4 regions of the Streptomyces sp. NBC_01012 genome follow, and region 1 is predicted to be linked to each of the others. Evidence: riboswitches for the same ligand, from Rfam matches in the RefSeq annotation. Region 1 holds a riboswitch; each other region holds the start of a gene.
The links. A riboswitch is a leader RNA that binds a small molecule or an ion and turns the genes downstream of it on or off. The one in region 1 is predicted to bind cyclic di-AMP.
Positions count from the first base shown of each region.

Region 2: it holds a riboswitch for cyclic di-AMP, as region 1 does, so the genes downstream of both, OG623_RS07240 (transglycosylase SLT domain-containing protein) here and OG623_RS02950 (peptidoglycan DD-metalloendopeptidase family protein) in region 1, are expected to answer to the same signal.
Region 3: it holds a riboswitch for cyclic di-AMP, as region 1 does, so the genes downstream of both, OG623_RS07695 (M23 family metallopeptidase) here and OG623_RS02950 (peptidoglycan DD-metalloendopeptidase family protein) in region 1, are expected to answer to the same signal.
Region 4: it holds a riboswitch for cyclic di-AMP, as region 1 does, so the genes downstream of both, OG623_RS20855 (transglycosylase family protein) here and OG623_RS02950 (peptidoglycan DD-metalloendopeptidase family protein) in region 1, are expected to answer to the same signal.

Region 1 is NZ_CP108688.1:661,983-669,492, forward strand. Features, by position in the region: gene OG623_RS02935 (STM4012 family radical SAM protein) at 1-739, shown strand, start outside; gene OG623_RS02940 (STM4011 family radical SAM protein) at 754-1,671, shown strand; gene OG623_RS02945 (SGNH/GDSL hydrolase family protein) at 1,711-2,538, opposite strand; gene OG623_RS02950 (peptidoglycan DD-metalloendopeptidase family protein) at 2,699-3,622, opposite strand; cyclic di-AMP (ydaO/yuaA leader) riboswitch at 3,628-3,786, opposite strand; gene OG623_RS02955 (tyrosine-protein phosphatase) at 4,199-5,023, shown strand; gene OG623_RS02960 (DUF6126 family protein) at 5,042-5,215, opposite strand; gene OG623_RS02965 (helix-turn-helix domain-containing protein) at 5,346-5,966, opposite strand; gene OG623_RS02970 (aspartate aminotransferase family protein) at 6,051-7,445, opposite strand; gene dxs (1-deoxy-D-xylulose-5-phosphate synthase) at 7,442-7,510, opposite strand, start outside.
Region 2 is NZ_CP108688.1:1,670,134-1,677,643, reverse strand. Features, by position in the region: gene OG623_RS07275 (heavy metal translocating P-type ATPase) at 1-985, shown strand, start outside; gene OG623_RS07270 (flavodoxin family protein) at 1,019-1,471, shown strand; gene OG623_RS07265 (molybdopterin-binding protein) at 1,512-1,907, opposite strand; gene OG623_RS07260 (TetR/AcrR family transcriptional regulator) at 2,295-2,942, shown strand; gene OG623_RS07255 (cytochrome P450) at 2,992-4,221, shown strand; gene OG623_RS07250 (ferredoxin) at 4,274-4,465, shown strand; gene OG623_RS07245 (hypothetical protein) at 4,616-4,846, opposite strand; cyclic di-AMP (ydaO/yuaA leader) riboswitch at 5,203-5,388, shown strand; gene OG623_RS07240 (transglycosylase SLT domain-containing protein) at 5,393-6,250, shown strand; gene OG623_RS07235 (hypothetical protein) at 6,477-7,181, shown strand.
Region 3 is NZ_CP108688.1:1,770,429-1,777,938, forward strand. Features, by position in the region: gene OG623_RS07680 (GNAT family N-acetyltransferase) at 1-1,390, opposite strand, end outside; gene OG623_RS07685 (HPr family phosphocarrier protein) at 1,574-1,855, shown strand; gene OG623_RS07690 (GntR family transcriptional regulator) at 2,026-2,766, opposite strand; gene OG623_RS07695 (M23 family metallopeptidase) at 2,942-3,730, opposite strand; cyclic di-AMP (ydaO/yuaA leader) riboswitch at 3,744-3,945, opposite strand; gene OG623_RS07700 (M16 family metallopeptidase) at 4,136-5,518, opposite strand; gene OG623_RS07705 (M16 family metallopeptidase) at 5,545-6,897, opposite strand; gene OG623_RS07710 (DNA topoisomerase (ATP-hydrolyzing) subunit A) at 7,143-7,510, shown strand, end outside.
Region 4 is NZ_CP108688.1:4,607,764-4,615,273, reverse strand. Features, by position in the region: gene OG623_RS20875 (exopolyphosphatase) at 1-403, opposite strand, end outside; gene OG623_RS20870 (DUF501 domain-containing protein) at 442-984, opposite strand; gene OG623_RS20865 (septum formation initiator family protein) at 1,055-1,525, opposite strand; gene eno (phosphopyruvate hydratase) at 1,620-2,906, opposite strand; gene OG623_RS20855 (transglycosylase family protein) at 3,179-3,874, opposite strand; cyclic di-AMP (ydaO/yuaA leader) riboswitch at 3,875-4,044, opposite strand; gene OG623_RS20850 (transglycosylase family protein) at 4,335-5,300, opposite strand; gene OG623_RS20845 (cytochrome P450) at 5,406-6,719, opposite strand; gene OG623_RS20840 (nucleoside triphosphate pyrophosphohydrolase) at 6,716-7,510, opposite strand, start outside.

The sequences.
Region 1 (7,510 bases):
GATCTACGGCATCGACGGCCAGACGGAGGCGAGCTGGCGCACCTCGCTGGACGCGGCCCTGGCCTGGCGCCCGGAGGAGCTGTACCTCTATCCGCTGTACGTGCGCCCGCTGACCGGTCTCGGACGCCTGGCCGACGGGGCCGAGCCACCGCAAGGACCGGACACCGCCTGGGACGAACAGCGGCTGGGGCTCTACCGCGCGGGCCGCGACCATCTGCTGGCCCACGGCTACGAGCAGGTGTCGATGCGGATGTTCCGCCGCGCGGACGCACCGCAGGCGGGCCCCGAGGACTACGCCTGCCAGACCGACGGCATGATCGGGCTCGGCTGCGGGGCCCGCTCCTACACCTCGTCCCTGCACTACTCCTTCGACTACGCGGTAGAGACGCGGGAGGTCCGGGGCATCATCGACGGCTTCACCGCCACCGAGGACTTCTCCCGGGCGGAGGTCGGCAGGTACGTCGACGAGGACGAGGCGCGCCGACGCCACCTCCTGCAGTCGCTGCTCCAGGCCGAGGGCATGCGGCCCGCCGGGTACCGCGAGCGCTTCGGCACCGATCCGTACGAGGACTTCCCCGCGGAGCTGGAGCTGTTCGCCGCGCGCGGCTGGCTGGACGAGGCCGCGGGCCCCTCCCTGCTGCGTCTCTCCCCCGAGGGCCTGGCCCATTCCGACGCGCTGGGCCCCGAGCTGTTCTCCCCTGCCGTGCGGGCCGCGATGGCCGCGTACGAGGCGAAGTGAGCGGAGCGATGGGCATGGACCTGACGATCCTCTACCGGGGCCCGCTGGCCTCCTGCGACTACGACTGCCCCTACTGCCCTTTCGCCAAGCAGCGGGACAGCGTGGAGCAGCTCCGGTCCGATCGTGCGGCGCTGGAGCGGTTCACCGCGTGGGCCGCCGGGCAGACGGAGGACCGGCTGAATGTGCTGTTCACCCCGTGGGGCGAGGGCCTGGTGCGGTCCTGGTACCGGAAGGCGCTCGTCGAGCTGTCGCAGCTGGAGCACATCGGCCGGGTCGCGATCCAGACCAACCTCAGCGGCCGTACCGGCTGGCTGGCCGGGGCGGACCGCGACAAGGTGGCTCTGTGGTGCACGTACCACCCGGGCCAGACGCCGTACGAGCGTTTTCTCGGGCGGTGCCGGGAGCTGACGGCCCTCGGGGTGCGTCACAGCGTCGGGATCGTCGGCCTCGACGAGCATCTGGAGGAGGCCCGCCGGCTCCGCTCCGCGCTGCCGCCCGAGGTGTACCTCTGGGTCAACGCGGCCGAGGGCCACACCTACACGGACGAGCAGGCGGAGCGCTGGACCGCTCTGGACCCGCTGTTCGCCTACAGCAGGCATCCGCACCGCTCGGCCGGGCTGCCGTGCAGGACCGGCGAGTCCGTCGTGTCGGTGGACGGTGACGGGACGGTGCGCCGCTGCCACTTCGTCCCTGCCGAGCTGGGCAATCTCTACGACGGCAGCTACCGGAGCTCGCTCGGTCCGCGCGGCTGCCCGCTCGATGTGTGCGACTGCCACATCGGCTATGTGCACCTGGAGACACTGCCGTTGTACGACGTCTTCGCGGGCGGCGTGCTGGAGCGGATACCGGCCCGTCCGACGGCGCCCCCCGTCCCGGACGGGTTCGTGTCCCCTGGCCCGTCCCGGCGTCCGCTCCCCCTGGTCGGCCGCTGACCGGAGTCCGGCGGGCCTGCCAGGGGCGCCGCGCGGGCGTCAGAGCGGCAGCAGGTCGGGGCGCTTTGCCTCGACGTGGTCCCCCGAGGACTCCCCGCGCAGCCTGCGGCCGATCCACGGGACGAGGTACTCACGCGCCCAGTTGATGTCGTCCCGCCGGACCTCGAGCGCTCCACGCTGCGCCTGCGGGGGCCACACCTGGTCGGGGTCGGCCGGCACCTCGATGCCGAGCACCTGGGCGGCGCGCAGCGCGACGCGCGTATGACCCTCCGCCGAGAGGTGCAGCCGGTCGTTGTCCCAGGCCCGCCTGTCCTGCACGGACCGCAGCGACCACAGGTCGAGGACCGGGCAGTCGTAGCGGTCGGCGATGGACCTGACATGTGCGGTGTACGTCGCGATCTTGCCCCGCAGGTGCTTGAGCACGGGGACGCCACGGGTGTCGAAGCCCGTGGTGACCATGACGGTGCCGACGGCCTGTGTCAGATCGGCGACCGCGCGCTCGAAGCGCTCCGCCACATCGTCCGGGTCGGAACCCGGACGGAGGATGTCGTTTCCACCCGCACAGAAGCTCACCAGGTCGGGGGCGAGTTCCTTGGCGCGGGGTACCTGCTCCTCGACTATCTGGTCGAGGAGGCGTCCGCGTACGGCGAGATTGGCGTACCGGAAATTCCCGTGCGTGTCGTCCTCGGGGCCGCCCGCCGCATCAGGGGCCGGGAGCTGGTCCGCGAGGAGCACCGCGAATCGGTCCGCCCAGCCGACGAGCGTTCCATCGGGGCCGGGGTCACCGACGCCCTCGGTGAAGCTGTCGCCAATCGCTGCGTACGACCCGATGATGCCTCGTTGTTTGTTTCTCGAATCGTCTGCCACAAGCGCTTATCCTGCACCTTCTAATGTGACCTACGCGACCGTAATGAGGGGTTGACGGGTGGTGAGAAAGACCACCTGGTCAGTTTTTGGTAAAGCAGGAATAAGGAGCGGGGCGGTGCGCCGTAGCGCACCGCCCCGCTCCTTCGCCCTCGGGGGTGCCTCAGATGGAGACGCCGTGCGAACGCAGGTAGGCGATCGGGTCGACGTCCGAGCCGTAGCTCGGGCCGGTCCTGACCTCGAAGTGGAGGTGCGGGCCGGTGGAGTTGCCGGTGGTGCCGGAGAGGCCGATCTGCTGTCCGCCGGTGACGGTCTGGCCGGCCGAGACCTCGAGCGAGGACAGGTGCGCGTACTGGGAGTACATGCCGTCCTCGTGCTGGATGACGATCTCGTTGCCGTACGAACCGCTCCAGCCCGCGGAGACCACGGTGCCCTGGCCTATGGCCCGGACGCTGGTGCCGGAGGCCGCCTGGAAGTCGGAACCGGTGTGGTAGCCGCTGGACCAGCTGGCGCCCGATGCGCGGTACTGGGTGGTGACGTTGGGGTTCTCGACCGGGGCGCTCCAGCCGGAGCTGTCGCTCTCCGACGCACCGGAGTCGGCGGTCTTCGCGGCCGTGTCCTCAGCCGGAGCAGCCGTCTCCTTCGCCGGAGCAGCCGTCTTCTCGGCCGGGGCGGCCTTCTTCGCCGCCGACGGGGCGGACGTGGAGGGCGCGGTCTGCGCGGAGCCGGAGGCCTTGGCGCCGAGGGTCAGCTTCATGCCCGGCAGGATCAGGCTCGGGTTCTCGCCGACGACGTCACGGTTGTCCTGGTACAGCTTCTGCCAGCCGCCCTTGATCTTCTTCTCGGACGCGATCTTCGCCAGGTAGTCGCCGGAGACCACGGAGTAGGTCTTCGACGCGCTCTTCGCCGCCGGGGCGGGAGTGCTCTGGGCAGCGGACTTCGCGGCCGGCGCGGACTGCTCGGCCGCGTGGGCGCCGGTGGCGCCGATCAGCGGAAGGGCGAGAACGGCGCCACCGGTTCCCGCGGCAAGGACGCCTCGGGAGATCGGGCCGGTCTTCGTACGACGGTGCTTGCCTTTTGCGGGCATGGGGGGTTTCCTCTCCGGCGCCTGCGAGGTGAGCTGTCGGGTTCGGACTGGAGATGCCCGGCCGCATGGTGCGCGACTTGACCCCGAGCCGTACCGGATCTCTCCGGCAGGCGACTTACCTGGTTCCCCCGCTCCTGCCACACGTGAGTCGGTGCGGATTCCGGGCGGCGGCAGGATTAGGCGTTCCGTCCGGATTGACCGTGACCGTAAGCGAGCCGGGTTGCCGTGAACAAGCGTCGGATCGCGAACCGGAATCCGCGCTTCATTCCCGTCGCGGAATTCCCGTCACACTCCGTGGATTACGGATCTTGGCTTTCCGCACGGCGTCCGGAATACCCTTCGGCATCTCCACCACGCACCGTCACGGATATGATCCCACTCACTCACCGTCCCCCATCTCCCGTACAAGCGGGGCATGTTCCACTAAATACATCAATACGGACATCGCGCGATCATCGCCCCTCGGGAGGCCGAGGTCACCACGACCGAGACGGTTGCCCGATGCACCCATGTCGTATCGTCGCGGGCGTGCCCCGTCGGCGAGCGGCGCCGACGCCCGACACCCCAGGAGCCCTTGTGACGCAGCTGCCAGAGGTCCCGCCGACCGGTCCCGAGCCGACGGACGTCGAGCTCACCGGTGTCCGTAACTTCCGCGACGTCGGCGGGCTGCCGACCGTCGACGGCAGCACCGTGCGATACGGGCGCCTCTACCGCAGCGGTCACCTCGCCCACGCCACCGAGACCGACACCGCCTTCCTCGCCGGGCTCGGACTGCACACGGTCTTCGACTTCCGTAACGCCGCCGACCACAAGCTCGACGGTCTCGACGTGGAGCTGCCAGGCGTCCGGAATGTCAGCATTCCGCTCTCCGACCCCGCGGACGGCGCGGAGTTCTGGCGACTGGTGCGCGACGGCGACCTCCAGCAGCTGCGCTCGATCCTGGCGGACGGCAAGGGAGCGGAGAGGATGATCAACTCCTACCGCTCGATCATCAAGGACCGGACCGCCGAACACAGCCGCGTGCTCCACGCGCTGGCCGAGGACAGTGTGCCGGCGCTGATGCACTGCGCGGCGGGCAAGGACCGCGCGGGCCTCTCCATCGCGGTCACGCTGCTCGCTGTCGGCGTCGAGAAGGAAGCCGTCGAGGCCGACTACCTCAAGTCGAACGACGCGCACCGCCGCTACAAGGTCCGCCGCAGCGACTCCTCCCCTGCGGGCATGTCCGACGAGGTGATGGAACTGCTCAGCCCCCTCTTCGGCGCCCACGCGGACTACCTGGCCGCTGCGTTCGACACGATCGAAGAGACCTGGGGCGGAACCGACCGCTACCTCACCGAGGGCCTGAAGATCAGCACCGACACCCGCGCGAAGCTGCGCGAGCGGCTCGTCGAGGGCGCCTGAGGCCGGGGCCGGCCGGAGTCAGCCCTTGCCGGCCACGTTGAACAGGAGATAGAGGAAGCCCGCGATGACGTGCCCGGCGACCAGGTAGGCGATGAGCCGGATCACGACACCGCGGGGCATCCGCCGCTCCTGGGTGTCCGAGCTCTTCGGCCGGCGCGGGCTGAGCGGGTCGTAGTACTCCGAATCGGACATGGCGAGTCCTCTCTGCCGGCTGTTCGGGCCGGGATGACAAAGGGTGCGCACGGACGGTACGCACGGACGGTGCGGGCGGTCGGGGCGTACGGACGGTGCGGTCGGGGCGGGGTCGGGGCGTACAGGCCGCTCAGAGCCGGTGGATCCCGCTCCCCAGACACAGCTCGGCCGCCGGGCTCTGCAGCAGCGTGTGGACGAAGAGCAGACGTACGCCGTCGGCGTCGAGTGCTGCGATCCGGTGCGGGGTGAGCGAGTCGAAGTGGACGCTGTCGCCCGGATCGAGATCGTGCACGGTCTCCCCGAGCACCACCCGCAGCCTGCCGTCCAGGACGTACAGCCACTCCTCCCCCGGGTGGACGCGCACGAGGTCGCCCTCGGTGCCGTACGGGACCCGGACGTGAAGGGCCTGCATGGCGCGGCCGCGTCCGCCCGCCTGCCGGTACTGCCAGCCGCCGGGCTCGGTGCCGCGCCTGCTTCCTTCGGCCGGACCGCCGCGGACGATCGCGTCACGTTCGGGTGGGATCTCGCCCAGGAGCTCGGAGACGGTCGTACCGTAGACCCGGGCGAGACCGAGCAGCATCGGCAGCGAAGGCTGTCTACGGCCCGTTTCGAGCCGGGAGAGGTGGGCCGGCGAGAGCCCCGCACGGCCGGCCGCGCCCTCCAGGGTGAGGCCGCGGTTACGCCGCAGGTCGCGCAGGCGTGGCGCGATCCCCGGAAGGTCGTCGGCCACCCCTCCGTCAGGAGGATTCATGCCTTCCATTGGGCCAGGATCTTTCCCCTGAGGCAAATAACTTGCCTCAGGGGCAAAAAACGAAGCGCCGACCCGGGCGGACCCTCAGCGGTTGGCGACGGCCTGTTTCACCAGGGTCCTGCCGAAGTCCCACATCAGCCCGCCTCCGCTGTGCGCGTCGTCCATGACGGCGGTGAAGGCCGTGACGAAGCGGTCGACCTCGGGCTCGCCGATGATCAGCGGCGGAATCAGCTTGATCACCTCCAGGTGATCACCGGAGACCTGGGTGAGGATCCGGTGCTTCTGCAACAGCGGCACCACCACCATCTGTGCGAAGAGACCCTTGCGGGCCGCCTGCAGCATCGTCCAGCGGCTGCGGAGCTTCAGGGAGGACGGCCGGCCGAACTCGATGCCGATCATCAGTCCCCGGCCCCGCACCTCGTGCAGCAGCTCGTAGCGGTCGACGAGGGCGGCGAGCCGCTCGCGCAGCAGATCACCGGTGCGGCGGGCGTTCGCGACGATCTGATCCTGCTCCATCACCGTGAGGACGGCGAGCCCGGCCGCCATGGCCTGGGCGTTGGACCCGAAGCTCGCGGAGTGGACCAGGACCCGGTCCATCGAGGAGTAGACGCGCCTGAAGATCCGTTCCGTGCCGAGCGTCGCGCTGACGGGGACGTACCCGCCGGAGAGCGCCTTGGCGACACAGAGCAGATCGGGTTCGACGCCTTCCTCGTGCTGGTAGGCGTAGAAGTCACCGGTCCTGCCGAGCCCGGTCTGCACCTCGTCCACGATCAGCAGGGCCTTGTGCTGGTGCAGCAGCTCCTGGGCCTCTTTGAGGAAGCCGGGCGGTGTGGCGTGGACGCCCTTGCCCTGGATCGGCTCGACGACGAGGCCGGCCACGTCGCCGCGCTTCAGCTCACGGTGCAGCGCGTCGAGGTCGCCGAGCCGGATGGCCGTGTCGGGCAGCAGGGGCGCGAACCCGTCGCGGAAGCCCTTCTCGCCGTTGACGGAGAGCGAGCCGGTCGTCAGTCCGTGGAAGGCGTGCTCGCAGTAGAGGATCCGCGGCTTGCCGGTGGCGTACCGGGCGAACTTCAGCGCGGTCTCGACCGCCTCGGTACCGCTGTTGCCGAAGAACACCCGGTCCAGGTGAGGGCTGTGCGCCAGCAGCTTCTCGGCGAGCAGCCCGGGCAGCGGCTGGCAGTCGAAGCGGGTGAGGTCGGCGAGCGAGGCGTCCAGCACGTCGTGCAGCGCCTTGCGTACGACGGGGTGGTGCCTGCCGAGGCCCATCACTCCGAAGCCGGCGAGCATGTCGAGGTAGTCGTTGCCCTCGGCGTCCCAGAAGTGCGCGCCCTCGGCCCGCTCGTAGACCTTGTCGAATCCGAGGGTGTGAAGCATCCGCGGCAACTGGTGGTTGAGGTGCCGGGTGTGCAGCTCGTAGCGTTCGGAGCCGCGCTCCGCGAGGAGCCGCGCCAGATCGAAACCCGGCTGTTCGTCCTTCATACCCCGTTCTCCTTCGACATGTTCCGCTCTCCCACGCCCGTGCGGCGGCGCTCCAGCGCCGCACC
Region 2 (7,510 bases), 1.0 Mb from region 1:
CCTGATCAAGGGGCCGGAGGTCCTGGAGACCACCCGCCGCGTCGACACGATCCTCCTCGACAAGACCGGCACCGTCACCACAGGCCGTATGGCGCTGCTGAAGGTCCACGCCGCAGGGGCCACGGATGAGGCCGAGGTGCTGCGCCTCGCCGGCGCACTGGAGCACTCCTCCGAACATCCGATCGCCCGGGCCGTGGCCGAAGGCGCCGCCGCGAAGGTCGGCGCGCTGCCTGCCCCCGAGGACTTCGTCAACGTTCCGGGGCTCGGTGTCCAGGGCGTCGTCGAGGGCCACGCGGTCCTCGTCGGCCGCGAGAAGCTGCTGGGCGAGTGGTCCATCGAGCTTCCCGAAGAGCTCAGGTACGCCAAGGAGTCGGCCGAGGAGGAGGGGCGGACCGTGATCGCGGTGGCCTGGGACGGCGAGGCGCGCGCGGTCCTGGAGGTCGCCGACGCGGTCAAGGAGACCAGCGAGGAAGCGGTCCGGCGGCTGCGCGCCCTCGGGCTGACCCCCGTCCTGCTGACCGGCGACAACAAGGCGGTCGCCGCGTCTGTCGCGTCCGAGGTCGGTATCGAAGAGGTCATCGCCGAGGTCATGCCTCAGGACAAGGTCGAGGCCGTACGGAAGCTCCAGGCGGAAGGGCGCAGCGTCGCCATGGTCGGCGACGGGGTCAACGACGCCGCGGCGCTCGCCCAGGCCGACCTGGGTCTGTCCATGGGGACGGGCACGGATGCCGCCATCGAGGCCGGTGACCTGACACTCGTACGCGGTGACCTGCGGGTGGCCGCCGACGCGATCCGGCTCTCCCGCAGGACGCTTGGCACGATCCGCTCGAATCTGTTCTGGGCCTTCGCCTACAACGTGGCGGCCATCCCGCTCGCCGCGGCCGGTCTGCTCAGCCCCATGATCGCCGGAGCGGCCATGGCCTTCTCCTCGGTCTTCGTCGTCGGCAACAGCCTCCGGCTGCGGGGTTTCCGCGCCGCCGACTGAGGCGGGGACGGTGAGCGGGTAGGTTCGGAAGATGTGGCCACCTTGCTGATCGTCCATCACACCCCCTCGCCCAACTGTCAGGCCCTGCTCGAAGCAGTGGTCTCCGGCGCGACGACGGAGGGCATCGAAGGTGTCCGGGTCGTGCGGCGGGCGGCGCTCTCCGCCACGGCGTCCGATGTGCTGGAGGCCGACGGCTATCTGCTCGGCACACCGGCGAACCTCGGGTACATGTCCGGCGCTCTGAAGCACTTCTTCGACCAGGTCTACTACCCGTGCCTGGACGAGACGTCGGGCCGTTCCTTCGGTTACTACGTGCACGGCGGCAGTGATGTCACCGGCGCCGTACGGGGCATCGAGACGATCACGACGGGCCTCGGTTGGCGCCGCGCGGCCGACGCCGTGACCGTCACCGGGGAGCCGGGCAAGGCCGACACCGAGGCGTGCTGGGAACTGGGGGCCGCCGTCGCCGCCGGGCTGATGGACTGACGGGTGTGTGTGGGCCGGCCGGCGAGCGGCGGGCGCCGCGTCAGGTGCGGTCGATGTGTACGTTGGTCGACTTCACGCGGGCGGTGGCCTGCATGCCGACCTCGAGTCCCAGCTCCTCCACGGCCTCCCGGGTCAGCAGCGAGACGAGCCGGTGCGGGCCGGCCTGGATCTCGACCTGGGCGGCCACATCACCCAGCTTCACCGCGGTGACGATGCCGGGGAAGGCGTTGCGCGCCGAGGTGTAGGGGGCCGGTTCCTCGCCCGGTCCTGTCTGGGCGACCTCGGTGGAGAACGCGGCCAGATCGCCGCCGTCGATGAGGCGGCGCCCGCTCTCGTCGCGATGGGTCCTGACCCGCCCGGCATCGGCCCAGCGACGGGCGGTGTCCGGGCTCACGCCGAGAAGACGCGCCGCCTGCCCGATGGTGTAGGTCTGCATGTGCCGCATGATAGACATTAATCTCTTGCATTTGCAAGGTTTATTGTCCATTTTCCTTGCAGGTACTGCCTGCTGGTCAACTCTTCCGAATGCGCCGGGTGCGGCTGTCCGCCTCGGTGCCTTTGCGCCAATTCCAGGTAGACGCCGGAGTCGTACCGCCCGGCTCCCGGCCGCATCGGGCCGTGCCGGACGGCTGGGAGCGGAGGTGGATCTTCCGCCGTCCGCACTCCGATCGTGGCAGGTGGGACGGGGTCCGCGGTGGCTCGGAGGGCCTCCTGCGGTGGCCCTGCACCCATCTCGGCCATCTTTAAATCAGTCGCTTGACCGACTCGCCGGTGCTGGATTCTCCTGGACGCTCCGGGACGCCCTCGACCGAGGAGATGTCGGATGGAACGGATGGTGCGGACCGAACAGGTCGGCGGGACCAGGGAACTGATCCTGAACGCGGCGGAACGACTGTTCGCCGAGCGAGGCGTCTACGCGGTGTCCAACCGCCGGGTCAGCGAGGCCGCACAACAGGGCAACAACGCGGCGGTCGGTTATCACTTCGGCACGAAGGCCGACCTGGTGCGCGCCATCGCCCGCAAGCACAGCCGGCAGATCGAGGAGGCCCGCGCCCGTCTCCTGGCCGGAGTCGAAGACCCCACAAACATAGGGGAGTGGGTGGGCTGCCTGGTGCGGCCCACCACCGAACACCTGGCCGGACTCGGCAGCCCCACCTGGTTCGCGCGGTTCTGCGCCCAGGCCATGACCGATCCGGCGCTGCGGGACATCATGGCCGAGGAGTCGCTGGCCTGTCCGCCCACGCTGCAGGTGCTCGAAGGGCTGAACCGCTGCCTGCCCGACTTGCCTGCCGACGTCCACGTGGAGCGCGCCGTCATGTCGCGCAACCTGATCATCCACACCTGTGCGGAGCGTGAACGCGCACTCGCCGACAACTCCTCGACCCCTCGCGCGAACTGGCATGACACCGCCACCGGTCTGATAGACGCCGTCGTCGGGCTCTGGACGGCACCCGTCACGGCCTGCCGCTGACGCCGCCCCGCCTGGCTCGTCCCCCACCGCACGACGAAGTGAGGAACCGATGACCACCACCAGTACCGCACACACGGACGGTGCGCCCGTGCCCTCTGCTGTGGAATTCCCGATGGACAGGGCGGCGGGCTGCCCCTTCGACCCGCCGCCCGGCCTGAAGGCCGAGCAGGAACAGGGGCCGCTCAGGAAGGCCCGCCTGTGGGACGGGAGCACACCATGGCTGGTGACGCGTTACGCGGATCAGCGCACCCTCCTCTCCGACCCGAGGGTCAGCGCCGACATCACCCGGCCCGGTTATCCCGCTCAGGCGCCGCTCAGAGGGGTCGGCTTCAGCTTCATCCTGATGGATGATCCCGAACACGCGCGGCAGCGGCGGATGGTGACAGCTCCGTTCACGATCAAGCGGGTCGAGGCGATGCGCCCCGCGGTCCAGAAGATCGTGGACGGGCTGATCGACACCATGCTGTCCGGGCCGCCGAGGGCCGATCTCGTCCAGGCGTTCGCCCTCCCGGTTCCCTCGCTCGTCATCTGTGAACTGCTCGGAGTGCCCTACGCCGACCATGACTTCTTCCAGGAGAACAGCGGCACCCTCATCCGGCGCACAGCGGATCCCGAGGTGCGGGCCGCGGCCCACGGCAATCTGATCGGTTATCTGGACGAGCTGATGGGGCACAAGATCGCCCGTCCCGCGGACGACCTCCTGTCAGGGCTCGGCACCCGGGTGGGGGCCGAGGAGCTGTCCCGCCGGGAAGCGGCGGAGATGGGCGTACTCCTGCTGCTCGCCGGTCACGAGACCACCGCGAACATGATCGCCCTGGGCACCCTCGCGCTGCTCGAACACCCCGACCAGCTCGCCCTGCTGCGCGAGACCGAGGACCCCAAGGTGGTCGCCGGCGCCGTCGAGGAGCTGTTGCGCTATCTCAACATCACTCACACCGGGCGTCGCCGCGTTGCTCTGGAGGACATCGAGATCGCCGGCGAGGTCATCCGGGCGGGTGAGGGGATCATCGTGCCGAACGACATCGGCAACCGTGACCCCGAGGTCTTCGCCGATCCTGACCGTCTGGACCTCACGCGCGACGCACGGCGTCATGTGGCCTTCGGCTTCGGCGTCCATCAGTGCGTCGGCCAGCCGCTGGCCCGGCTGGAGCTCCAGGTCGTCTACAGCACCCTGTACCGCCGTATCCCCACCCTGCGCCTGGACGCCCGCATCGAGGACCTCCCCTTCAAGCACGACGGGTCGGTCTACGGCGTCCACGAACTGCCCGTGGCGTGGTGATCCCTGGCCGCCGCACCCGACGCACAACGACACCGACGACGAAGGAGTGCTCATGAAAGTGACCCTCGACCAGGACAAGTGCGTGGCATCCGGGCAGTGCGTGGTCGCCGCCGATGACGTGTTCGACCAGGACGACGACGGCATCGCCGTCCTGCTGGACCCCGCACCGGCCCCGGCCCGGGCCGACGACGTCCAGCAGGCCGCGGCCGTCTGCCCGGCGCTGGCCATCCGGATCGAGGGCTGACACCGGGCGCACAACAGAAGCGGTCCGGCGCGTTGTCGCGCCGGACCGCTTTTCGTCGTGGCTGCTTCGTGCGGCGGCCGCCCTTCGGGGCGGCCGGCTTCCCGTGGCGGCCGACGGCGCGTATGCCCCGGCCGCCGCTGCCTCCTCCTCTCAGTGCGGCTTCCAGCTGAGCTTGCCTCCGCCCACCCACCGGACGGTCGCGGGGTCGTCGAGGTCATCGACCGTGATGCCGGCCGCGGCGGCTGCGATGAGCACGTCCGTCATGGCCGTGGCGCTTCCGACCACCTCGCCGTCGATCTCCACGACCCGGAAGGGCGGATCCCCGGGCTGAACGGGCAGGACGGTGATCCGAGGGGCCGAGGGGTGAGGGCTTTGCGTCATAGGCGGATCGGTTCCACGCGAACGCTCTCGGTATGCCCGAAGGCGTCATTCATGAGTCGTATGCCCGTTTTGAGCCGCTTTTTGGAATTGATCCCGTAATCCATAAAAGGCCATTTCGTGTGACCTGAGGCCTTCGCTCGGGCGCAAATCGCCCGAATCGGACTCAGTGACCAGGGTCACCTTATGTGCCCCGGACGCAGGAGCGCGGCGGTCGGTTCCCTTCTGTGCCAAGAGGAATGGGCGGCGCTGTGTGGGGTGGATTACATGAATTCCCGAGAATCGATCTTGCGAATGAATTGTGATCACCGCACCAGGCTTGTTCCTTTCCCTATTTCTCGCCTACGGTCGCCATCACTCCGGGCGGAACGCCGAATCCTGCCGCCGTCCGGTTACCCGACCACTTCTCGTACGGCAGGAGCGGGGGACCCAAGTAAGCGCCGATCCGGTTTCCGGAGCGGCTCGGGGTGAAGTCGCATTCGTATGCGGCCGGGCATCTCCAGCCCGAACCCGACAGCTCACTTCGTAGGCGACGGAGAGGAATTCAGCATGCCCGAAATCGCTAAGCACCGTCGTTCCAGGACCAGTTCGCTCACCCGCGGCATCATCGCCGTGAGCACGGGCGGAGCCGCTCTGGCCCTCCCCGTGATCGGTGCGACCGGCGCCTTCGCCGCCCCGGCACAGCCGACCGCCGTGGAAAAGGCGGCGACGTCGACTGCCGTGAACGGCAAGGGAATTGCAGCGAAGAAGTCCGAGTCCGCCACGTATTCCGTGATCTTGGGTGACACCCTTGCGAAGATCGCCCGCGAGCATTCCGTGAGCGGTGGCTGGAAGGCGCTGTACGAGGAGAACCAGAAGGCTGTCGGCGGAAACCCCGACCTGATTCACCCCGGTCTGAAGCTGACCATTGGTGCCAAGGCCGAGAACAAGTCATCCGACAAGGCGGACAAGGCCCCCAAGGCCGAATCCAAGGCCTCTGCTTCGTCCGACCGTGCCGAGCAGAGCGCTGACCGCGCCGACCGCTCGGAGCGTACGAGCACCAACCTCGCCGCGGAGGGCACGCCCGCCGCCGAGCCGGTCTCGTACACCGACGACCTCGACGGCTGGATCAAGGAGTCGCTCGCCGTCATGGCCGAGCACGGCATCCCCGGCAGCTACGAGGGCATCCACCGCAACATCATCCGCGAGTCGGCGGGCAACCCCCAGGCCATCAACAACTGGGACTCGAACGCCGCTGCGGGCATCCCGTCCAAGGGCCTGCTGCAGGTCATCGACCCGACCTTCCAGGCGTACCACGTGGACGGTACGTCGATGGACAGCTACGACCCGGTCGCCAACATCACGGCCGCGTGCAACTACGCAGCGGACAGGTACGGCTCGATCGACAACGTCTTCGGGGCCTACTGAGTCCTGCTGAGGCGGGACCGCTGGCGCACGGGTGTGTGACAGAGGGACAGAAGTGACGGGTGGTGCGGGTTCGGCGGAGCCCGCACCACCCGTCGTCCGTTTTCCGGTGCCTGCCGGGTCCGGGTGCTCCGTACGGCGGTGTCACGGCCGGGCCGCGACCCGCCGACAGGCCGGGCGGGGCCCGGTTGACTGGTCTCGTACAGGTTCGTCGTCCATACTGCCCGCCGTGGAGCAGCGCATAGATTCGAACACCAAGCCAGAGTTCGCCGCGGGCACTGACCCGGCGTACATCCCCGGCCTGACGGCCCCTGCCCCCGCGCGGACGGAGGCGGAGCCGGAAGCCGAGGAGGGGACGTCCCAGCGGCTTGAGGAGACGACAGGGGAGGCTGAGGGGACCGGAGAGGCCGCGGTCTCGGACGCGCTCGCCACGGAGGCGGCTGACGGATCCGTGGACGGTTCCGGGGCGGACGACGGCGACGCGAGCAAGGACAGCGTCAAGAGCCAGGACAGCGACACGAGCCGAGACGGCGACACGAGCCAGGCAGGCGACGCGGCCACGGAGGGTTCAGCTGCCTCGTCGGACGACGAGGCAGCCACTGAGGCTGAGTCCGAGTCCGAGGCGTCGCGCGGAGGTGCCGATGGCGAGGACGGCCCCGTCTTCGAGGTCAGCGACCGGCGCGGATCCATCAGAGTGGACGCCGAAGGTGTCCGCTTCCGGCTCGACGACCAGGAGGCGGAGTTCGACTGGGCCGAGATCGGCGCGGTCGAGGTCAAGACCGGCCGCTTCGGACGCCGGTTCACCGTGACGGTCCACCTGTCGAGCCGCCGCTGGTTCAACGCCGAGGTCGAGGCCGGGGCCCGGAGCGACCTCAAGGTGTGGACGGCCGAGCTCGACGAGGCGCTGGACGCCCACTTCGAAGAGGAGGCCTGACCTCCACGCTCACCCCACCGCGCACCGGGCCGCTCGTATCGGCCCGGTGCGCGGCGTGTCGTGACGGCGTTCGGACCCCTCGGCCGCGTCCAGCGCCACCGACCGGTCAGATGGCGCGGCAGGCCCAGCGGACCCCGGCCGCAAGCACCTGCTCCCGCAGCCCCGCGGCCGACACGTAAGCGGCATCGATTTTCAGCCATGCTCGGTGGGTAGCCGGCCCGATCCGGTTCTGTCGCGGCTGTGTGGGTATCCGTGGCGTGGCCCGTTCCTGACGGTCGAAATCCCGTACATCAGGTGGAAAATCTCCTGTGGGCCCGATGTGCGGCAAC
Region 3 (7,510 bases), 1.1 Mb from region 1:
CGTGCCCCTGCGGGTTGGAACCACTGTGCCGGGCGCCCTTCACCACGACCACCGGCTTCACTGCGGCCGTCCGGCGGGCGAGCCGGGTGAACTTGCGCGGATTGCCGAGTGATTCGAGGTACAGCAGGGCGACATCGGTGTCCTGGTCCTCGTACCAGTACTGCAGGAAGTCGTTGCCGGAGACATCGGCACGGTTGCCCGCGGAGATGAACGACGACAGCCCCGCACCCCTGCGGTGCAGGCCCGACAGGAGGGCGATCCCGATGGCGCCCGACTGGGTGAAGAGCCCGATGCGGCCTGCCTCGGGCGACTCGGGGGCGAGGGAGGCGTTGAGGCGGACCGCCTCGGAGGTGTTGATGATGCCGAAGGCGTTCGGGCCGATGATCCGCATGCCGTACGAGCGCGCCTGACGGACCAGCTCCCGCTGCCGTTCCCTGCCTTCGGCGCCGCGCTCCGCGTAGCCGGCGGACAGCACGACCAGGCCCTGGACCCCGTGTTCCCCGCAGTCGGCGACGACCTCGGGTACCCGGTCGGCGGGGACGGCGACGACCGCGAGGTCGACCTGCTCGCCGATCTCGCCCACGGAGCGGTGGGCGGGCGCCCCTTCGACCGCGCCGGTGTCCGGGGCGAACGACGTGTTCACCGCGTACGCGTGTCCGGTGAAGCCGGAGCCGAGGAGGTTGCGCAGCACGGTCCGGCCCACTCCGCCGGGCGCCCGGCCGACGCCGACGACCGCGACGGACCCGGGGGCCAGCAGCCGCTGGACGGACCGCGCTTCGGCCCGCTGTTCACGGGCGCGCTGGACGGCGAGGGACTTGGCCGTGGGTTCCAGGTCGAGGGTGAGGTGGACGGAGCCGTCCTCGAAGCTGCGCTGCTGGGTGAACCCCGCATCCCGGAACACCTTGATCATCTTGTTGTTGGCGGGCAGCACCTCTGCGGCGAAGCGACGGATGCCCCGCTCCCGTGCCACCGCCGCGATGTGTTCGAGAAGGGCGGACGCCACTCCACGGCCCTGATGGGCATCCTGCACGAGGAAGGCGACCTCGGCCTCGTCCGCCGGGGCGGAGGCGGGCCTGCCCTGCGTGTCGATCCGGTCGTAGCGGACGGTGGCGATGAACTCGCCGCCGACCGTGACGGCAAGTCCCACCCGGTCGACGTAGTCGTGATGGGTGAAGCGGTGCACGTCCCGGGCGGACAGACGCGGGTACGGGGCGAAGAAGCGGTAGTACTTCGACTCGTCGGACACCTGCTCGTAGAAGCTGACCAGCCGTTCGGCATCGTCCGTGGTGATCGGCCTGATGCGCGCGGTGCCGCCGTCGCGGAGCACCACGTCCGCCTCCCAGTGGTCGGGATACACGTGAGGCGGACTCTGCTCCGGAGTGGGCTCCATGGGCCAAGACTACGACCCGGGGCACCGGTCGCGGCGAGACCTCGGCAGGGGCACGCTGAGGGTGCCGACGGGCGGTGAGCGGCCGACGACGGTGGCGGGCACGGCGGACGGTCGCGGGCACAGCAGTACGCACTGCATGAGAGACTGGTCTAGACAACCCATAGATTCGTGAAGGGCAGAACCATGGCTGAGCGCCGCGTCAACGTCGGTTGGGCCGAGGGCCTGCACGCCCGCCCCGCTTCCATCTTCGTCCGTGCCGCCACGGCCTCCGGCGTCCCCGTGACGATCGCCAAGGCCGACGGCAACCCGGTGAACGCCGCCTCCATGCTCGCGGTGCTCGGCCTGGGTGCCCAGGGTGGCGAGGAGATCGTGCTCGCGTCCGAGGCGGACAACGCCGAGGCCGCCCTCGACCGCCTGGCGAAGCTGGTCGCCGAGGGGCTCGAGGAGCTCCCGGAGACCGTCTGACTCCGGTCGCTTCGAAGCGGAGTTTTTCTGCGGAAAGGCCGCGGCACCCCACCGGGAGCCGCGGCCTTTCTGTATTCCACGACAACGCACACAGCGCTCGTTAAAACATGGATCAGGGCAGCAGAAAGAAAGCCCTGCGATAATTACTCTCTTTGTATACGGCGCTTTTGTTAATGGCGGGATCCTGCGATGTTGACGGGGTGTTGCGAAGTCCTCACCCCGGCCGCACGCGCAGTCCGCACGCCCGTCGCCTGCCCGGCCGTCCGCGCGCCCGTCGCCTGCCCCGGCGTACGCCGCAGCCGATGCGCCGCGGTGGCCCGCTCCGCGTGCTGGACGGCGAGCGCCCTGGCCCGCTCCGCGTCACGGCGCGCCACCGCGTCGACGAGGGCGCCGTGCTCGGCCCAGGAGTCCGCGGGGGCCGGCGGCTGCTCGACGGCGTACATCCAGGCGATCTTGTGCCGGAGCTGGGTGAGCAGCGCGATGAGCGCGGGGCTTCCCGAGGCCTGCGCCAGCGTCTCGTGGAACCAGCCGCCCAGGGCGCGCAGGTCCTCGCCCTCCCCCCGGCGTACGCGCTCCTGCCCCAGCTTGACCAGGCCGCGGAGCACCTTGAGATGCGCCTCGGTGCGGCGCTGGGCCGCGCGTGCGGCGCCGAGGGGTTCCAGGAGCATGCGGATCTCCAGGAGGTCGGCGGCCTCCTGCCCGGTCGGCTCGGCGACACAGGCGCCGGCGTGCCTGCGGGTGACGACGAACCCCTCGGACTCCAGGGTGCGCAGCGCCTCGCGCACGGGCACACGCGAGACGCCGTAGCGACGCGCGAGCACCTCTTCGGTGAGGCGGCTGCCCCGTTCGAAGACACCGGAGACGATGTCGTCACGGATTGCCGTGCATACCGAATGCGCGGGAATACGCATGTCCGAACCTCCGCCTTAATCACCGCGAAACGCGGCCGATCGACGCCTGTTCTGTGACTCTATTGCAATCAGCCAGAATTTCCGATGGCGGGGTGGAATCCATGGATATCTTTTGGCCGTCGAGACACTCGGCGACGAGTGCGGCACGCGCCCCGTGAGGAGGGGCGGGGTGGGGTCAGACCTGGACGCCGTGGGCGCGGAGGTAGGCGACGGGGTCCATGTCCGAGCCGTAGGCGGGGGTGGTCCTGGCCTCGAAGTGCAGGTGCGGCCCGGTGGAGTTGCCGGTCGAGCCGGAGAGGCCGATCTGCTCGCCCGAGCCGATGCTCTGACCGACGAAGACGCCGATCGAGGAGAGGTGGCCGTACTGGGTGTACGTGCCGTCCTTCATCTTGAGCACGATGTTGTTGCCGTACGCGCCGCCCCAGCCGGCCTCGACGACCGTGCCGGCGCCGACGGCGACCACGGAGGTGCCGGACGCGGCCTGGAAGTCCACGCCGGAGTGCGTGCCGGAGGACCAGAGCGCGCCGCCCGACTTGTATCCGGTGGTGACGTGCGAGCCGGCGACCGGCAGGTGGAAGGCGCCCCGCCGGGCACGCTCGGCGGCGCGGGCGGCGCGCGCCTTCTCCTCGGCGACCTCCTTGGCGCGGGCCTCGGCCTTGCGCCTGGCCTCCGCCTTGGCCTTGGCCTTGGCCTTCGCTTCGGCGGCGGCCTTCGCGGCGACGTCGGCCTGGTGTTGCTGGACCTTCGCCTGGGCGGCGATCTGGTCGGCGAGGGTGGCGTCGAGGGCGGCGGTCTGGGTCAGACCGGTACCGGTGACGGCCTGGGAGTCGGCCGCGAGAGCCGGGGAGGCGGTGGCGCCGATGACGCCGGTGGTGGCCAGGGCGGCGACGCCGGCGACCTTGGCGCTCCTGCGCGTCAGGCGGCTCGGGGCACGGTGCTTCCCGGTGGCACGGATGAACGCCATGGAGGGGCTGGGTCCTTTCCTTCCTTCTCGCCTACCGGGTTAGCGGTGGGGGTAACCCCAGGCCGTTCAGGCACTGGGGGAGGGTTCGGAGCAGGAAGGTCTCCTACGGGCCTCCAGGCCTCCGACGAGGCGCAGAGATCCGATTAACCCCAGGGACTTCATGGGTCCCCGGCTCCCCAGGCTCGCGCCTGACGGGGACTCGGCGATGGCTGCCCGGCGCCGCGGATGCGGCATTCGTCCGGCGGACAGCCGGGCCGACGCTAGAGCGGGCCGCTTCACGCCGCCAAACGAAAAGGGCCTTTTGTCGCACATCACACAGGATGAAAACGGCATTTCTCTGCACATCGGACAAACAACAGGACCCCGGCGGAAACCACCCGCCGGGGTCCTGCATGTCCTGTTCCGTCAGCCGCTGACGACCGACACCTCGCCGATGCCGAGTGCCTTCACGGGCTCGGCGATCTGCGCGGCGTCCCCGACCAGGACGGTGACCAGCCGGTCGACCGGGAAGGCGTTGACCACGGCGGCGGTCGCCTCGACCGTGCCGGTGCCGGCCAGGCGTGCGTACAGCTCGGCCTGGTAGTCGTCCGGGAGGTGCTGCTCCACCTGGTCGGCCAGGGTGCTTGCGACGGAGGCCGCCGTCTCGTACTTCAGCGGGGCGACGCCCACGAGGTTCTGCACGGCCGTCTCACGCTCGGCGTCGGTGAGTCCCTCGGCCGCCAGGGTGCGCAGGACCTTCCAGAGGTCGTCGAGCGCGGGCCCGGTGGACTCCGTGTCGACGGAGCCGCTGATCGCGAGCATCGCCGCGCCCGTGGTCCCGGACGAGGAGCCGGGCGCCGTCGAGCGCAGCACCTGCCCGAAGGCCCGGACACCGTAGGTGTAGCCCTTCTCCTCACGCAGCACGCGGTCGAGCCGGGAGGTGAGGGTGCCTCCCAGGCAGTACGTGCCGAGCACCTGGGCCGGCCACACGCTGTCGTGCCGGTCCGCGCCGATACGGCCGATCAGCAGCTGCGTCTGGACGGCTCCTGGGCGGTCCACGATGACCACACGGCCGGTGTCGTCCGCGGTGATCGGAGGCACGGGCCTGGCCTGGCCCGCGTTGCCCGACCAGTCACCGAGGGTCTCGGCGAGCAGCGCGTCCAGGTCGACCCCGGTGAGGTCACCGACGACGACCGCCGTCGCCGTGGACGGACGCACATGGGCGTCGTAGAAGGCGCGTACGGCCGCGGCGTCGATCCGCCCGACCGTCTCCTCCGTGCCCAGACGCGGACGCGACATCCGCGCCGTGGCGGGGAAGAGCTCCTTGGAGAGCTGCTTGGCGGCCCGCCGGGCCGGGTTGGCCTGCTCGTGCGGGATCTCGTCGAGGCGGTTGCCCACCAGACGCTCGACCTCGCTCTCCGCGAAGGCGGGGGCCCGCAGGGCCTCGGCGACCAGGCCGAGTGCCTTGGTCAGCCGGGAGACCGGGACCTCGAGGGAGACGCGGACGCCCGGGTGGTCGGCGTGTGCGTCGAGCGTGGCGCCGCACCGCTCGAGTTCGGCGGCGAACTCCTCCGCGGAGTGCTTGTCCGTGCCCTCGGACAGCGCGCGCGCCATGATCGTGGCCACTCCGTCGAGGCCGTCGGGCTCGGCGTCCAGCGGGGCGTCGAGGAAGATCTCCACGGCGACGACCTGCTGGCCGGGACGGTGACAGCGCAGCACGGTCAGCCCGTTGGGCAGGGCGCCGCGCTCGGGCGCGGGGAAGGCCCAGGGCCTGGCCTCGCCTGCGGTCGGCTGCGGGTGGTACTCCATCGCTACTCCAGTCACGGCGGCGTCGGTCACTTGTCGGCCCCTTCGGGCGCGTCGGTGCCCTCTGTCTCATCGGCCGGTTCGACCGGCTCGTAGACCAGGACCGCACGGTTGTCGGGGCGCAGGTGTGCCCTGGCGGCGGCCTTGACCTCGTCGGCCGTCACGTCGAGCACCCGGCCCACCGCGGTCAGGGCGAGCTGCGGGTCGCCGAACAGGACGGCGTACCGGCAGAGTTCGTCCGCGCGGCCGGCGACCGTGCCGAGACGGTCCAGCCACTCGCGCTCCAGCTGCGCCTGGGCGCGCTCCATCTCCTCGGGCGTGGGGCCCTCTTCGGCGAAGCGGTTCAGCTCCTCGTCGACGGCCGCCTCGATCTGCGGCACCTCGACGCCCCCGGACGTCTTGACGTCCAGCCAGCCGAGCGAGGGCGCGCCGGCCAGCCTGAGCAGCCCGAACCCCGCGGCCACCGCCGTACGGTCGCGGCGCACCAGCCGGTTGTGCAGGCGGGACGACTCGCCGCCACCCAGCACCGTCAGCGCCAGGTCAGCGGCGTCGCACTCGCGCGTGCCGTCGTGCGGAAGCCGGTAGGCGGCCATCAGCGCACGCGCGGGAACCTCCTCCTGGACCACTTCGCGCAGCTGTTCGCCGATGGTGCCCGGCAGGGTGCCGTCGCGCGGCGGCTGCTTGCCGTCGTGGGACGGGATGGAGCCGAAGTACTTCTCGATCCAGGCGAGCGTCTGCTCCGGGTCGATGTCCCCGACCACGGAGAGCACCGCGTTGTTCGGCGCGTAGTACGTGCGGAAGAACGCCTGTGCGTCCGCCAGCGTCGCCGCGTCCAGGTCGGCCATCGAACCGATCGGCGTGTGGTGGTACGGGTGGCCCTCCGGGTAGGCGAGGGCGGTGAGCTTCTCGAAGGCCGTGCCGTACGGGACGTTGTCGTAGCGCTGGCGTCGCTCGTTCTTCACGACGTCCCGCTGGTTCTCCATGGACTCCTCGTCGAGCGCGGCGAGCAGTGAGCCCATCCGGTCGGCCTCGAGCCACAGGGCGAGCTCCAGCTGGTGCGTGGGCATCGTCTCGAAGTAGTTGGTGCGCTCGAAGCTGGTCGTGCCGTTCAGGGAACCGCCGGCTCCCTGCACGAGCTCGAAGTGCCCGTTCCCCTTGACCTGGCCCGAGCCCTGGAACATCAGGTGCTCGAAAAGGTGAGCCAGGCCCGTGCGCCCCTTGACCTCGTGGCGCGAGCCGACGTCGTACCAGAGGCAGACCGCGGCGACGGGGGTCAGATGGTCCTCGGAGAGCACCACGCGCAGGCCATTGGCCAGACGGTGCTCGGTCGCCGTCAAGCCGCCGGAGCCGGCCTGGGCTGTGGCCGTGTGACCCATGGGCATGTACGTCCCTTCGATCGGTACAGGTTTTCCTGCCGGACCTGCCACTCTAGGCAGGCGCACGGGTACCTGGCGAAGTTCCCGCCGGGTGAATGTTGTCTTGGACTCCGCCGTCGACGGGGCTCCGTCGAGGCTCTGTGGACCGCTTCGGACGGGTCGAGGTCGGCGTTGTCAGTACGGCGGTCCACAATGGTCGGCGTCAGAACCTGAGGTTGCCCGCCCGAATCTGTGAAGGAGTCGCAGCCGCGATGGCCCGCCGCAGCACGAAAACCCCGCCGCCGGACGACTTCGAGGAGAAGATCCTCGACATCGACGTCGTCGACGAAATGCAGGGCTCCTTCCTCGAGTACGCGTACTCGGTGATCTACTCCAGGGCGCTGCCCGACGCCCGCGACGGCATGAAGCCGGTGCACCGCCGCATCGTGTCCCAGATGAACGAGATGGGACTGCGCCCCGACCGTGGGTATGTGAAGTGCGCCCGTGTCGTCGGCGAGGTGATGGGCAAACTGCACCCGCACGGCGACGCGTCGATCTATGACGCACTGGTGCGCATGGCACAACCGTTCTCGATGCGCCTGCCCCTCGTCGACGGGCACGGCAACTTCGGCTCCCTGGG
Region 4 (7,510 bases), 3.9 Mb from region 1:
GCTTCTCCAGGTGGTCCGCGCCCACCAGTTCCTTCGTCGCGCCGTCGAAGGAGAGCTGCGCCTCCTGGTCGCCCGTGACGACCTCGGGTTCGACGCCCAGGACGTCCAGGACGCCGCGGACGAACGTGTCGCTGTTCTCCGCGTCGCGGGAGGCGGACGTGGCCACGAAGCGGATCCGCTCGGCACCGAGCTCCTCGATCCGTGCCGCGTACTCACGGCAGGCCTCCAGGGTGCGCTCGATCGCCTCGGGGGCCAGCCGGCCCGTCCGGTCGACGCCCTGGCCGAGCCGGACGATCCGCATCCGCCGGTCGAGCTCGTCGAACTCCCCGGTCGCGGGGTCCACGTCGGCGACGAGCAGACGGATGGAGTTGGTACCGCAGTCGATGGCGGCAACGCGGGTCATGGGACTCCTGTGAGTTGTACGTGTACCGCGCGGGCGGGTCAGGACGCGTCGGGCTCGGCGCCGGAGCCGCACGGATTGACGCAGGGGCCCTTCGCCCACCACTGCGGCAGCATCGCGATGGCCTCGTCGCCCAGCGGGTTGACCCCGGGCCCCGCCGCCAGCGAGTGGCCGACCAGGACGTGCAGGCACTTCACACGGTCCGGCATGCCGCCGGCGCTCGGGAAGCCCGCCAGGACCTCGATGGCGTCACGGCGCGCGATGTAGTCCTCGTGCGCGGCACGGTAGGCGGCGGCCAGCTCCGGGTCCGTCGTGAGGCGCTCGGTCATCTCCTTCATGACGCCGTTGGCCTCCAGCGTGCCGATCGCGGACGCGGCACGCGGGCACGTCAGGTAGTACGTCGTCGGGAACGGCGTGCCGTCCTCCAGACGGGGCTGCGTCTCGACCACGTCCGGGTTACCGCAGGGGCAGCGGTGCGCGATGGCGCGCAGACCGCGCGGCGGCCGGCCGAGCTGGAGCTCGAACGCGGCGATGTCCTCGGCGGTCGGCTCGGTGGATTCGGTCTGCGGAGGGGGCGTGTCCATGCCTGCCTTGAATGTCATCGGTCGGACTGTATGAATCGGTACGGGGTCGGGACCCGGCGCGGGCACGGGGTCATTCACGGTCCGCGCTGTCCACGCCGTCCCAGAGGTTCGAGTGCCAGGGCCGGTCCGTGGCCCCCGGCTCACCCTTACGCGCCTCTGCGGCGTCCGGGTCGACCACCGTATATCCGGTCTCGCCGGGCAGCACGTAGTGCAGATGCTGGCGAGCGAGACGCCGGATGTACGCGTCGTCCTTGAGCCGCGCCTTCTCGTCGCGCAGCTCCTCGGTCCGCTCGTGCGCCTGCCGGGAGAGCCTCTCCTGGTCCGCGATCTGGTCGCGCTGGGAGATGTACTGCCGCATGGGGTACGCGAGGGCGACCACCAGGGAGCAGACGATCAGCGCCAGGAACGCCGCACGCCCGGTGAGCCTGGAGCGCCGGGCCTGACGGCGGCTCTGGGACCGGTAGACACGGGCCGCCGTCTGCTCACCGAGCAGTCGCAGCCTGGTCGCGGTGGAGAACCGGTCGCGGTCCTTCCCGGCCATGTCTCACGCCTCCCCGTTACGCACGTCCGTCCCCGCACACGGTACGGGACCGGATGCGGGGACGGACGGAGGCTGGTGCTCCGGACTCGGGCCGTCAGCCCTCGTAGCGGAACCGCGGGAACGCCGAACGACCGGCGTACACCGCTGCGTCGTCGAGGATCTCCTCGATACGCAGCAGCTGGTTGTACTTGGCGACGCGGTCCGAGCGGGCCGGGGCGCCGGTCTTGATCTGGCCGCAGTTCACGGCGACGGCGAGGTCGGCGATGGTGACGTCCTCGGTCTCACCGGAGCGGTGGGACATCATGCACTTGAAGCCGTTGCGCTGGGCCAGCTCGACGGCGTCCAGGGTCTCGGTCAGCGAACCGATCTGGTTGACCTTCACGAGCAGGGCGTTGGCCGAGCCCTCCTCGATGCCGCGCGACAGGCGCTCGGGGTTGGTGACGAACAGGTCGTCACCGACGATCTGCACCTGGGAGCCCAGCCGGTCGGTGATGACCTTCCAGCCGGCCCAGTCGTCCTCGTACAGCGGGTCCTCGATGGAGACCAGCGGGTACGCGGAGACGAGCTCCTCGTAGTACTCGGTCATCTCGGCGGCCGAGCGGGACTTGCCCTCGAACTCGTAGACGCCGTCCTTGTAGAACTCCGACGCGGCGACGTCGAGCGCGAGCGCGATGTCGCGGCCCGGGACGTAACCGGCCTCCTTGACGGCCTCGAGGATGAGGTCGAGGGCGGCGCGGTTCGACTCGAGGTTCGGGGCGAAGCCGCCCTCGTCACCGAGACCGGTGGACAGGCCCTTGGTCTTCAGGACCTTCTTCAGCGTGTGGTAGACCTCCGCGCCCCAGCGCAGGGCCTCGGAGAAGGACTCGGCGCCGATCGGCGCGATCATGAACTCCTGGATGTCCACGTTGGAGTCGGCGTGCGAGCCGCCGTTCAGGATGTTCATCATCGGAACGGGCAGCAGGTGCGCGTTCGGGCCGCCGAGGTAGCGGAACAGCGGGAGGTCGGACGCCTCGGACGCGGCGTGCGCCACGGCCAGCGAGACACCGAGGATGGCGTTGGCGCCGAGGGAGCCCTTGTTCTCGGTCGCGTCCAGGTCGAACATCGCCTGGTCGATGAGACGCTGCTCGGTGGCGTCATAGCCGACGAGCTCCGGGCCGATCTGCTCGATCACGGCGAGGACGGCCTTCTCGACGCCCTTGCCCTGGTAGCGGTTGGGGTCACCGTCGCGAAGCTCAATGGCCTCGAACGCACCGGTGGAGGCGCCGGACGGAACAGCAGCACGTCCCGTGCTGCCGTCGTCGAGGCCAACCTCGACCTCGACCGTGGGGTTACCCCGGGAGTCGAGGATTTCCCTGGCTACGACGACGTCGATGGACGGCACGAGGCATCTCCTTCTGGGATCTGACACTGGTTGTGCAGGGTCACTGTGGCCTTGCGCCACGAGCCTAACCGGCTCATGGCGCTCCGTCGGCCGTGCGCCCGTCTCCTGGGACGAAAAAGGACCCAAGGATCCACATTTCGGGCAAAGCTCAAAAAATTCTACGGCGAGCGACCGTCGGCCCGGCGTGCGGGGGGTCAGCACGCCGGGCCGGGTCTCCGGGGCAGGAGGAGCACCCCGGGCTGTTTCCGGCTCCTTCAGATGGAGCCGCTCGCCTACTTCAGGTGGAGCTGCTGCCCCGGGAAGATCAGGTCGGCGTCGTCGACGATGTCGTCGTTCAGCTTGAAGAGCTTCTCCCAGCCGCCGTCGACCTTCTTCGCTTCGGCGATCTTGCTCAGGGTGTCGCCGGCCTTCACCTTGTACTCGCCGTCACCCTTCTCGACCTTGTCGCCGGTCGGCGTGGTGACGGTCTTCTCGGGCGCGGTGCGCTTCTCGCTGCGCGTGGTGGGCTGCTCGGTCGTGCGCTCCTGGGTGGCCTGCGGGTCCGTGTCGCCGTTCTTCGCGGAGGAGCCGGTGTCGACGCCCGGGTCCACACCGTCGTTCGTCAGCCCGCCGGCTCCGGCGCAGGACCAGGCACCCGGGCCCTGGATGTCGAGGAGCTTCTCGGCCGCGGCTATCTGCTGGTCCTTGGTGGCCAGGTCGGCGCGGGCGGCGTACTGCGTACCGCCGGCGGCGGCCCAGCTGGACTGCGAGAACTGCAGACCGCCGTAGTAACCGTTGCCGGTGTTGATGGACCAGTCGCCACCCGACTCGCACTGGGCGACGGCGTCCCAGGTGTCGACGGAAGCGGCGGAGGCGCCGGTCGCGCCCATCAGCGGGACGGCGACAGCGGCACCGGCGACACCGGCCAGGGTGGCGACACGGACGGCCTTGGACGGGCGGCGGTGCTTGCCCTTGCTGGAAAGCAGCATGGTTCTCCTCACCGACGCCTACGAGGTGAGCTGTCGGGTTCGGGCTGTGAGTGTGCCCGGTCGCCCTACTCGCGGACGACTTCACCCCTAGCCGCACTCCGCCCGTCCTCCGACGGCCGAGTCCGGCGCTTACCTGGGTCCCCCGCTCCTGCCTACGGCGCTTTACGCGTCGGTTCCCTTCGGCCGACGGCAGGATTCGGCGTGACGGTCGAAGGTGCCCGCGGTGCGAGCGGCTCCGACCGTAAACACACGCAACCCTCACATTCAAAGATGGACATAACGACCAATCAGCCCGTACCGGTCCGGCCAGGCGGATCATTTTCGCAGGTCGGAGCCGAAATGGACGGACCGGACGGACCGGGCGCACCGGTTGAAGCAAAGAGACCCATGTCTCACTTACGCATAAGTGGACATAGGTCTCTGAACTACCCCTGGTTTCGGGGTGTTTTCCCGCTTTTGATCAGTTGAGGCCGAGGAGGTCCAGGCTCTGTCCCGGAAGGATCAGGTCCGGGTCCGAGCCCAGCTCGTCCTTGTTGGCCTCGTAGAGCGCCGTCCAGCCGCCGGAGAGGTCCTGCGCCTCGGCGATGGCCCACAGGTTGTCGCCCTCGCGGACGGTGTACGTCCCCTCGGCGTCCTGACGCGCGTCGGACTCGCCGCGCGAGGCGTGCCGGCCGGACTCCCGCCCGTCGCCCCGCTCCGCGCCCGCCTCGGGCGCCGGGGTGCCGCGGTGCTTGCCGGCCTTCGCCCCGTCGCCCTTCGAGGCGCCGGAGGAGCCGGTGGCCCCGGGGGACGGGGTCGCGGACGCCGAGGCGCCCGCTCCGTCACCCTTGTCCGAGCCGCTGTCCTCGTCCGTCGCGTCGCCGGAAGCGTCCTTGCCCGCCTCGTCCTTCGCGTCGGAGCTGTCCGAGTCGCCGGAACCGCCCTTCTCGTCCGACGGATCCGCGGATTCCGCCGGGTCCGTCGCCTCGGACGAGGGGGTTTCGGACGGGGTCGCCGTGTCCGAGGGGTCGGCGGAGGCCTCGTCGCCCGGGTCCACGCCCGGCAGCGCCCCGTCCAGGGCGAGCCCGGAGATCACCGCGCAGCTGGCCCACGCCTGCGGGCCCTTGTCCTCCAGCACCTTCTCGGCGACCGCGATCTGCTGCGAGCGGCTGGCGAGGTCGGCGCGGCGCGCGTACTCCCCACCGCCGTAGTCCGACCAGGTGTCCTGCGTGAACTGCAGACCGCCGTAGCGGCCGTTGCCGAGGTCGGCACTCCACACGCCGCCGCTCTCGCATTCGGCGACCCGGTCCCAGGTCGACGCGTCAGCGGCCTGAGCGCCACCGGCGCTGAGGAGCGGGATGGCAATCGCCGACCCTGTGACGCCTGCGGCGACGACGATGGCGGGTGCCTGGCGAGGGCGGCGGTGTCTGCCGGTCGCGGAGCCCATGGGATTGCCTTCCGTGTGACTGACATGTGACGGGTGAGTCGAACCGTGAACCTAGCCGTACTCGAACGTGTGTCACAAGTCGATGCAGCGGAGATCACGCCGAAGTCACAGAGTTGACCGATTGTCACCTTTCTCGATCCGATCCCCGGGAGCGAACTCGACGGGAAGTGTGCGCAGTCCACGCATGATGAGCCCGCCGCGCCAGCGCAAATCGGCAGGTTCCGCAGCGAGCCGCAGGTCGGGGAGGCGTCCGAGCAGCGTCGCCAGGGCTGCCTGCCCCTCCAGCCGGGCCAGCGGCGCCCCCAGGCAGTAGTGGATGCCGTGCCCGTATCCGAGGTGCTGATTGTCACTCCGCGCAAGGTCCAGGGTGTCCGCATCCTGGAATCGCTCCGGGTCCCGGTCGGCGGCGGCCAGCACCACGAGGACGGGGTCCCCGGCCGCGATGTCCTGCCCTCCCAGCGTCACGGGTTCGGTGGCGTAACGCCAGGTCGCGAGCTCCACCGGACCGTCGTAGCGCAGCAGCTCCTCGATGCCGGTGGCGAGCAGCCCGGTCTCCCCCGCGGCCAGCGAACGCTCCAGGCGCTCACGCGGCGAGGGGTTGCGCAGCAGCGCGTACGTGCCGTTGCCGATGAGGTTCACCGTCGTCTCGAAGCCGGCGAAAAGGAGGATGAAGGCCATCGCCGCCGCCTCGTTCTCGCTGAGGTGCTCCCCGTGGTCGCTCGTCCGGATCAGTCCGGAGATCAGGTCGTCGCCGGGATTCTCCCTTTTACGGTGGATGAGTTCGGCGAGATAGCCGCGCATCTTCTTGACCGACCTGGCCACCCCGCCACGCGGCCCGCCGCCGTGCCGGATCATCATGCCGGCCCAGTCGCGGAAGTCGTCCTGGTCCTCGCGGTCCACGCCCAGCAGGTCACAGATCGCGTAGATGGGCAGGGGGAACGCGAAGTCATGGATGAGGTCCGCCTTCCCCTCCTCGATGAACGAGTCGATGAGGCGGTCCGTCAGCTCCTGCACGCGCGGCGCGAACTCCGCGACCCGGCGCGGGGTGAACGCCTTGGACACGAGCCGGCGCAGCCGGGTGTGGTCGGGCGGGTCGATGTTCAGCAGATGCGTCATCAGCTCCGCCTTGCGCTCGCCCGGAATGCCCGTCTTGCCCTTGGCGTTCGCGGAGCCCGCGTGGTGAGCCGGGTTCTTGGAGAGCCGGGTGTCGGCGAGTGCCTGCCTGGCATCGGCGTAACGGGTCACCAGCCAGGCCTCCACACCGCTCGGCAACTGGGTGCGGTGCACGGGGCTGTGCTCGCGGAGCCAGGCGTAGGCGGGGTACGGGTCGGTGGCGAACTCCCAGGTGAAGAGCTCGGGGGCGGGCGGGGGTGGGGTTCCGGGGTCGGGTGCGGGGGTCTTCCCGGGGCAGCCGTTCACTCCTCGACGCCGTCGGAAGCGGTCCCGGGACCGTCGAGGCCCTCGGCCGTCCGGATCGCGTCCCGGTAGGCGCGGGCGGCCTCCCGCAGAGCGGCCTCGGGGTCGGTGCCGTCCCGCTCGGCCTGTACGGCGATGGCGAGCAGCTGGTGGCCGACGCCCTCGCCTTCCGGGAGCGGGGCGTCGAGGTCGGCCGTACGCACCCTGCTGCCGAGCTTGGCGGCGAGCGCGAGACCGGGCTGGCCGATCGGCACCCCGTCGGTGACCGACGCGCGCTGCTTCTCGATCGCCTTCGTACGGAGCCAGTGCGCGTGGACGTCCTCCGGGGTCTCGGCGGTCTCGTCGCCGAACACATGCGGATGACGATGGATCAGCTTCTCGACGATCGTGGCCGCGACGTCGTCGATGCCGAACGGCTCGTCCTGGTCCTCCTGCGCGATACGGGCATGGAAGACGACCTGGAGCAGTACGTCGCCGAGTTCCTCGCGCAGTTCCTCACGGTCGCCGTCCTCGATGGCCTCGACCAGCTCGTACGCCTCCTCGATGGCGTACTTCGCGAGGCCCTCGTGGGTCCGCCGGGACGTCCAGGGGCATTCGAGCCTGATCCGGTCCATGACCTGCACCAGGTCCAGGAGCCTGGCACCCGGCAGGTCGTACGAGCCGGGCAGCAGCTCCAGGTCCGGCATCTGCACCCGGCCCGAGCCGCCGAGCCTGGCCAGGCCGTCGGTGAGCCGCTGATCGCCCTCGCCGCCCACCAGCAGCACCACGGTCCTGCCGCCCGCGCAGTCGTCCAC